Regions from separate parts of the Collimonas arenae genome, predicted to be linked through region 2. Evidence: predicted binding sites of a transcription regulator. Region 2 holds the regulator's gene; the other holds the start of a gene.
What was found. The regulator LexA, encoded in region 2, represses DNA repair genes until DNA is damaged. The targets are predictions, from matches to a motif close to ACTGTATNNNNATACAGT.
Positions count from the first base shown of each region.

Region 1 (4,427 bases), 710 kb from region 2:
GACCTGCGCCCAGTGCAGATGGCGATGGTTCTCCGGCATGCGGCCGAGATCGCCGCGGAAAGTCTTGACCTCTTCCAGCCGGTTCAAGCCCGGGTCATAGCCATCGGCGCGCCCGCGCACCAGCAAGTGACCAAATGATCCGCTTAGGCTGACCTCGGATTCATAAGAGGCATTACGGCGCGACGCCACGACGGCATGGCCAGTGATTCCCTCTTGTGCGGTTGGCGACGGCGTGAAGCGCAGGTCGAGATCGCCCTGCTTGGCCGTGAATTCGCACAGGGTGCGCACGGCGACCACATAGCTGGAGCTGGATGCAGCGGCATTCATCACGCCGTCTCCCCGACCCATTGCACGTAGTACACCGCAACCGGGATGTCATGGCTGGCGAAATAATCCAGCCAGCGGATCTGATTGTCTTGCAAGCGGTCGCCAGGCCCCTTGACTTCAATCATCTGGTAACGCCTCTCCGCCGGCCAGAATTGGATCAGGTCCGGCAGACCGGAGCGGTTGCTCTTGATGTCTTGCAGGATCCGCTCAAAACACTTTTCCAGGTGCGGTGCGGGGATGCAATCCAAGGCCAGCGTCAGTAATTCATCATCGATTGCACCCCAGAACACGAACGGCGACTGGGTATTTTCCTTGGCATGGAAACGATGCAAGATGATCTGCTTGTAGCCGCCGTTGCGTAGCATGGCAAAGCCGGCATCAAACTGCGCGGTCCGCCGCAAACGGAAATCGGGGCTGTGCAAATCGGCCGGACCGCTCTGGAACGGATGAAAAAAAGCGCCCGGCACCGGCGTAAAGATCGCATCCCAGAACAACAGGCCGAACAGGGAATTGATCAGCGCGTTTTCGACATAGACTGCGGGCGCATCCTCTCGGGCAAGATACTGGCCGAGCGCGGCCTCGACCGACATGCCAGAATCGGGAGGCATCAATTGAATCTGATGCTGGACGATGCCAACGGCAGCAGCTTTAGCCAGTTTTGGATAGCCAAGCACACGCCGCAGGCGCGGCATCACACGCAGCAACTGTTGTTGTTCGGCTTCGCTTTCCGCCTGCCCTTCAGCCTGCTGCGCCAACGCAAACGCCGCTTCGGGTTCCCCGCAACGTTCCAGCACCCGGATTGCCCGCAGACGCGCTCCGGGCCGGCTGTTATCGGCATACAGGCGCAAAGCCAGCGATAGCTCGCCGATGCGCTCGCAATGTTGCGCGATGTGGAACAGCAGCTTGCTGCGGCGCTCCTCCAGCCAGGTATTGGGATAAGGCTCGGCGCAGATATCGGCCACTATGGCGTGCGGCATTTCGCCGTTGTAAAACCGTTCGCGGCAAGCATGCAGATGCAGGTAATCGTCAAGATCCTGGCGGCAGCTGAAACCTTGCGCAGCGGGAGATAAATCGACCTGTTCATACTTGAAAATACCTAGCTCCGACAGCACGAATTCCGACCAGTCCTGATACAAGTTACCGAAAAACATCAGGCGCAGACGATCGCACAGCGCAACAACCGGCGCACTCAGCTGTAACAGGCTGTCGCTGGCGCTGGGACACCAATCGGTAAAACTGCGCGTGCGCGCAGCGCTACCGTCCACGCCCTCCGCCGCATGCAGCAAGGCCAGCTGTTCACTCTTGCGCGCGCCCTTATTGGTCTGCAACAGCAGGAAAGCTGCGATGATTTCAGTTTTAGTTAACACGCTGAACAACTGATCCAGATCCAGCAAGGGCTGCGGATCGATCCAGCCAGCCGCTACCAGAGCCGCAGCTGCGTTGCCTGCGCAACCGATTTCGTCGTAACGCAGTTTGCTGAGCCGGAACAACCCGCCTTTGCGCATCACCATCCGTACCAGTAACGCCGCCGAAGCTTGAGGCAAACTGCCGAAACCATCGACGAACGCCTGCTCCTGCGGATTCAACAGATGACGATAACGAGTGCGTACCGATTCGACAACGGTGACAAAATTGTCCAGGTAGTAAAAGCGGTTTTCCAGCGGTTTTTTCATGATCCGGATGCAATGACATTCAAGCAATGCGGCTCAAGCGGTGAGCAGTCACTTTAGATGATTTTTACACTGTACAAACGTACAGTTATTCGTAGTATATACGAACGCTCGGTGTTCAATTGATGGGAAACATGCGCAGCCGTCAAAATATGAAAAACTGGCTGAGGAGCGGAGGACGCCAAAATTGAAGATTCTTATAAAAAATCCCCGTCGCTGCAGATGCAGGTACGGGGATTTTTTCAGGCTGGTTTCTACTGATCGCTTACCAAAGCATTACTTGCCGATCAGACTTTCTGTTTTGCAGAAATCGCATTGGCCACGACCAGCGCCGTCATGTTGACGACACGGCGCACCGTGGCGGATGGGTTCAGGATATGCACGGGAGCAGCCGCGCCCAGCAGTACCGGCCCTACCGTCACGCCTTGACCGCCGGTCATCTTCAACACGTTGAACAGGATATTGGCGGAGTCCAGATTCGGCATGACCAGTACATTGGCGTTGCCTGTCAGGGTCGACTTAGGCAAGAACTGCGCACGCAGCTCGGCGCTCAGCGCGGCATCGCCATGCATCTCTCCATCGGCTTCGACATCCGGCATGCGCTTGACGAACAGGTCGCGTGCGGCGCGCATCTTTTTCGCCGATGGACGATTACTGGAACCGAACATCGAATGCGACAGAAAGGCCACTTTGGGCGGCACTCCGAAACGCCGGACTTCTTCCACCGCCATCGCGGCGATATCGGCCAGTTGTTCGGCGTCCGGATCGTCATTGACGAAGGTATCGGCGATGAACAAGGTGTGTTTATCCAGCACCAGGCCGTTCATGGCGGCAAAGCCCTTGGCGCCTTCGCGCAGGCCGATGATGTCGCTGACATGTTCCAGATGGCTGTCGAAACGGCCGACTAGGCCGCACAGCATGCCGTCGGCATCGCCCAGCTTGACCAGCATCGAAGCGATGGTCGTATTCGAACGGCGCAATGTCGATTTCGCCATCTCAGGCGTCACCCCATCGCGCGCCTTGATCTCGTGATAGGCCTCCCAGTACTGGCGGAAACGGCCGTCGTCTTCCGGGTTGACCAATTCGAAATCGCGGCCAGCCTGCAAACGCAAACCGGCGCGTTTGATGCGCGCTTCGATCACCGCCGGACGGCCGATCAGGATTGGCCGCACCAGCTTTTCTTCCAATGCGATCTGTACCGCGCGCAACACGCGTTCATCTTCGCCTTCAGCGTAGACGATGCGCTGCGGCTCACCGCGCGCAGCCAGGAACACCGGACGCATGAACATGCCGGTGTGACTGACGAAACGCATCAGCGACTGGCGATAGGCATCCATGTCCTTGATCGGGCGCGTCGCCACGCCAGACTCTTCGGCGGCGCGCGCCACTGCTGGCGCAATGCGCAAGATCAGGCGCGAATCGAAAGGCTTCGGAATGATGTATTCCGGGCCGAACTGCAGTTCCTGGCCGGCATAGGCGGAAGCCACTTCTTCGCTGATCTCAGCCTTGGTCAGGTCGGCAATCTCGCGCACGCAAGCAACCTTCATGGCTTCGGTGATGCTGGTGGCGCCGCAATCCAGAGCGCCACGGAAAATATAGGGGAAGCACAACACGTTGTTGACCTGGTTCGGATAATCCGAACGGCCGGTGGCGATGATGCAGTCCGGGCGCGCTTCCAGCGCCAGTTCAGGGCGGATTTCCGGTTCCGGGTTGGCCAGCGCCAGGATGATAGGCTGGCTGCCCATGGCCTTCACCATATCCTGCGTCAAGACACCAGGTGCGGAGCAACCGAGGAATACGTCGGCGCCAACAATCGCGTCTGCCAGAGTGCGTGCGTCGGTAACTTGCACATAGCGCTGCTTGGATACGTCGAGCTTGTCTTCGCGCTTGTCATGGATCACGCCGCGCGAATCGCAGACGAAAATGTTTTCGCGCTTGACGCCCAGCTCCACCATCAGGTCGAGGCAGGCAATCGCCGCTGCGCCAGCCCCGGAAGCCACTAGCTTGACTTCACCGATCGCTTTGTTGACCAGTTCCAGGCCGTTCAGCAATGCTGCAGAGGAAATGATGGCGGTACCGTGCTGATCGTCATGGAAGACCGGAATCTTCATGCGCTCGCGCAGTTTCTTCTCGATGTAGAAACATTCCGGCGCCTTGATGTCTTCCAGGTTGATGCCGCCCAGGGTCGGCTCTAGCGCAGCAATGATCTCGACCAGCTTGTCCGGATCGCGCTCTGCCAGTTCGATATCGAACACATCGATGCCGGCGAAATTATGGAACAGGCAGCCCTTGCCTTCCATGACCGGCTTGCCGGCCAGCGGGCCGATATCGCCCAGGCCCAGCACAGCGGTGCCGTTGGTGACCACGCCGACCAGGTTGGCGCGCGAGGTATATTCCACAGCCATTTCTGGATCTTCGTGGATCGCCAGG
Region 1 covers NZ_CP009962.1:1,651,914-1,656,340, reverse strand. Annotated here, with positions in the region: gene LT85_RS07480 (ATP-dependent DNA helicase) at 1-327, opposite strand, end outside; gene LT85_RS07475 (VRR-NUC domain-containing protein) at 327-2,000, opposite strand; gene LT85_RS07470 (NADP-dependent malic enzyme) at 2,285-4,427, opposite strand, start outside.
Region 1: a site for LexA is predicted at 2,069-2,086, ahead of LT85_RS07475 (VRR-NUC domain-containing protein). Genes of this name have one in related genera too.

Region 2 (4,427 bases):
TTTGACTGCCATATTGCTCTCCTGCGGGTTGAGAGATGGTCTTGAGAGTACCCAGTTGCGCTGCTGCGCATGCATTGTAGTCTCTCAACCGCAGAGTTGAAATGGCAAAAAACAGTTTTACCGGTTACCGCAAAATTACCGTGACGGAAGCGCTCTGCAGTAACGGCCGTGCTGTAACCGGCGTTCTATTATTTCTTGGCAAACGGTGACAACAAACCAACCATCTGGGCAAATACCTTAGGGCTGCCGGCGAGTACGTCACCCTTGTACAGGTAGTCGGATTCGCCGCTGAAATCGCCAATGATGCCGCCCGATTCGCTGATCAGCAGTGAGCCGGCAGCGATATCCCAAGGCTTCAGCCCTTTTTCGAAGAAGCCGTCGAGGCGACCTGCGGCCAGGTAGGCCAGGTCGAGAGCGGCTGAGCCGGGGCGACGCAGGCCAGCGCAATTTTGGGTCATGATACGGAACATCTTCATGTACTCATCCATGGCCGGACCTTCGGTTTCACGGAACGGGAAGCCGGTACCAATCAGGGCGTCGGCGATCTTGTCGCGCTTGCCTACGCGAATCCGCTTGTCGTTCAGATAGGCGCCGGAACCCTTGGTGGCGGTGAACAAATCGTTGCGGGTTGGGTCGTAGATCACCGCTTGCGTGATCTGGCCCTTGTGCTGCAATGCGATCGAGACGCAGTATTGTGGGAAGCCGTGGATAAAGTTGGTAGTGCCATCCAGCGGATCGATGATCCAGACGTTTTCGTTGTCGTCATGCAGATTGGCGGAGGCGCCAGATTCTTCGGCCAGGATTGCGTGATCCGGGTAGGCATTCTTCAAGACGTCGATGATCGCCGCTTCGGCAGCCTGGTCGACTTCGGTGACGAAGTCGTTATGCTGTTTCTTCGTTACCTTCAGCAGATCGAGGTCGAAAGAGGCGCGCGAAATGACTTGGGCACCGCGACGGGCGGCCTTGATGGCCGTATTGAGCATTGGATGCATAATCGAGGTAGGGTTCCGTTAAAATGGCGGCACTGTGCCAACCGGGAACAGAACCACCACTATGATTAATAATAATGAACGATGCGGACGTGCAGATGAATATTTTGATAAATAAGCAGCTTTTAGTCGCAGAAATCCGCGTTATGGCGCTATTTTAAATGAAGCTGGCCAAAATCAATACGTCTCTTTTCAACCGCCTGCGCTTTGTGCTGGTCGAAACCAGTAGTCCTGGCAATGTTGGTGCGGCTGCCCGCGCTATCAAAACCATGGGTTTTTCCGAGCTGGTCCTGGTCAATCCGCGCTTCCCCGATGTGTTGCAAAGAGATGAGGCCGTTGCATTTGCCAGCGGCGCACAAGACATCCTGGCTTCAGCGCGGATCGTTGCTACTGTCGAAGAGGCTTTGGAGGGCTGCAACTTTGCTGCGGCGCTGAGCGCACGCTTGCGCGAATTTTCCCCGCCTTTGACTGCCCCGCGCGCGTTGGCCGCCCAGTTGGCCGCTGATGCCAGCCTGAACGCTGCGGTGCTGTTCGGCAGCGAGCGCTACGGTCTGCCGAATGAAGTGGTCGAAAAGTGCAATGTCTTACTGAATATTCCTGCCAATCCTGAATATTCATCGCTGAATCTGGCGCAGGCTGTACAAGTGCTGGCTTATGAATGCCGGGTAGCTGCCAGCGAGGATTTGCCTTTGCCGGTCGGCAGTGAAATTGGCTTCCAGGGCAATGCCGCCAGCCTGAGCGATATCGATGGCATGTTTGCACATCTGGAGCAGGCCTTGATCGAGATTGAATTCCTTGATCCTGTCAGCCCGAAAAAACTGATGCCGCGCCTTAAGCGCCTGTTTTCCCGCGCCCAGCTGGAAACCGAGGAGGTCAATATCTTGCGCGGGATCGCCAGTCAGATTCTGACTAAGCGGCGTCGCCTTGATCGTTCCTGAGTTCGGTAGCCAGACGATATCAGCCGGCTGTTGTCCTGTTTTCAGTTAGTTCCAGCTGCGCAGTAGGCCAACCGCCAGGCCTTCAAGGGCGAAATCTTCCTGGCTCGGTGTCACGATAATAGGTTCAAAATCCGGGTTTTCAGGAAGCAACTGGATCACCGAGCCTGATTTCTGATAGCGCTTGACAGTCACGTCGTCGCCAAGGCGCGCGACGACAATCTGGCCATTTCTGGCGCTGTCGGTTTTCTTTACTGCCAACAAGTCGCCATCCATGATGCCAGCGTCGCGCATCGACATGCCGCGCACCTTCAGCAAATAATCCGGTTTGGCGCTGAACAGGGCGGGGTCGACATTGTAGGTAGCCTGGATGTGTTCTTGCGCCAGGATCGGCGATCCGGCGGCAACCCGTCCAACCAGCGGCAGGCTGAGTTGCATCAGGGCGGGATGCGGCAACGCCAGTTGTGTGCCTTGGCTGCGCAGGGTGGTTTCGGTCAGGCGGATGCCACGCGAGGTGCCGGGCGCTATCACGATGGCGCCCTTGCGCGCCAGCGCTTGCAAGTGTTCTTCGGCCGCATTGGCTGAACGAAAGCCAAGCTCGGTCGCTATTTCAGCGCGCGTCGGCGGAAAACCCGTGTTTTCGATGGCGTCCTTGATCAGGTCGAGGATTTGCTGTTGGCGGGCGGTCAGTTTGATCATAGGTATTTGTTTGCAATATTCGCAAGGCAAGGTTTAAGAGCCGGTGCAGCCGGACTGCGCTGCCCCCAACTGTTCAATTCAGGTAAGGCGGCTAAAGTACATAAGGTACGGTTGCGCAAAAAACGTATTTAATGCCATTGCATTAGTGCTGTGTATATCAACAGTCTGTATTTTTGTACAGTATTTGTGCAAATGCAAGATAAATGATGCGATTAAACCACTTCCTTATGCGGAAGTAGTTGCAGGCGCTTGAAAGCATTGAGTTTTGTTGCAATTGCGCGTACTATTGCTGGTTTTCCTCTTCCCACACTCGTCTTGACGCCGAGGTGGGCGATTCTTCAATCCGTCCAAAAGGAGCTTACATGCGTCATTATGAAATCGTATTTATCGTCCATCCTGATCAAAGCGAGCAAGTGCCTGCAATGATCGAACGCTACAAAGGTATCGTCACAACACGTGGCGGCACTGTACATCGCGTGGAAGACTGGGGTCGCCGTCAACTGGCTTACCTGATCCAGAAACTGGCAAAAGCGCATTACGTCTGCCTCAACATCGAGTGCGACAGCGAAACTCTGGCTGAAATCGAAACCGGCTTCAAGTTCAATGATGCAGTGTTGCGTCATCTGACTGTCAAGCTGAAGAAGGCCGAAACTGGTCCTTCGCCAATGATGAAGGCTGTGCAGAAGGAAGATGCTGCCAAGAGCCATCGCACTGAAGCGCCGGCAGCCTAATTGCCCGACCTATCAGCGATCCTATAGCCATCGAGTCCATCAGGAGTGAGTCAAGCCAATAACGTGTTTCAGCTGGTTGCCGATATTGCCGAACGTGAAGTCATCCGTTATACGCCGGCAGGCATTCCGATTGTATCTGCAAATTTGCAGCATCGGTCGGAGCCGATTGAAGCAGGAATCAAGCGTTTGATCGAATTCGAAATTGCCGCACTAGCTGTTGGCGAGATTTCGGGAAGATTCAGTCAGGCGCAGTTGGGTGGTACTTTCTGGTTTACCGGGTTCATGGCACGCAAGAGTCGCAATGGTAGAAGTCTGGTATTTCACATCACGGATTTCGCTGCGATAGAAGCAGATGCTTCCTCAGGAACATAGCTGAAATTGCAGATTAATTATTTTAGATACAGGAGCCAAAAATGGCATTCGGTAAAAAGTTCGATAAAAGTAAACTGAAAAACAAGCGTCAACAACAAAACCCGCTGTTCAAGCGCAAGAAATTCTGCCGTTTCACCGCTGCACACGTTGCCAGCGTTGACTACAAGGACGTCGACACGCTCAAGGATTTTGTTCAAGAAAACGGCAAGATCATGCCAGCACGTCTGACCGGCACCAAGGCAATCTATCAACGTCAAGTGGATACTGCGATCAAGCGCGCACGTTTCCTGGCGCTGCTGCCATACACCGATCTGCACAACGCTTAATTGACGACTTGAAATAGGAGAAAAATATGCAAGTTATTCTGTTGGAAAAAGTCGTTAATCTCGGCAATCTGGGTGAAGTTGTTCGCGTCAAGGACGGTTACGCACGTAATTTCCTGATCCCGCAACGCATGGCACGTCGTGCTACAACTACAGCTATCGCTGAATTCGAAGCGAAGCGCGCTGATCTGGAAACAGCAGCAGCAGCCAAGCTGGCTGTGGCGCAAGGCCAAGGCGAAAAATTGAGCGGTCTGACTGTTCAAATCTCGCAAAAATCGGGTGTTGACGGCCGTCTGTTCGGTTCCGTGACCAACTTCGACATCGCTGAAGCGTTGACCAAGCAAGGTTTCCCAGTTGAGAAAGCGCAAGTTCGCTTGC
Region 2 covers NZ_CP009962.1:2,360,750-2,365,176, forward strand. Annotated here, with positions in the region: gene LT85_RS10550 (VOC family protein) at 1-12, opposite strand, end outside; gene LT85_RS10555 (inositol monophosphatase family protein) at 189-992, opposite strand; gene LT85_RS10560 (RNA methyltransferase) at 1,151-1,927, shown strand; gene lexA (transcriptional repressor LexA) at 1,973-2,623, opposite strand; gene rpsF (30S ribosomal protein S6) at 2,986-3,354, shown strand; gene priB (primosomal replication protein N) at 3,400-3,726, shown strand; gene rpsR (30S ribosomal protein S18) at 3,768-4,052, shown strand; gene rplI (50S ribosomal protein L9) at 4,079-4,427, shown strand, end outside.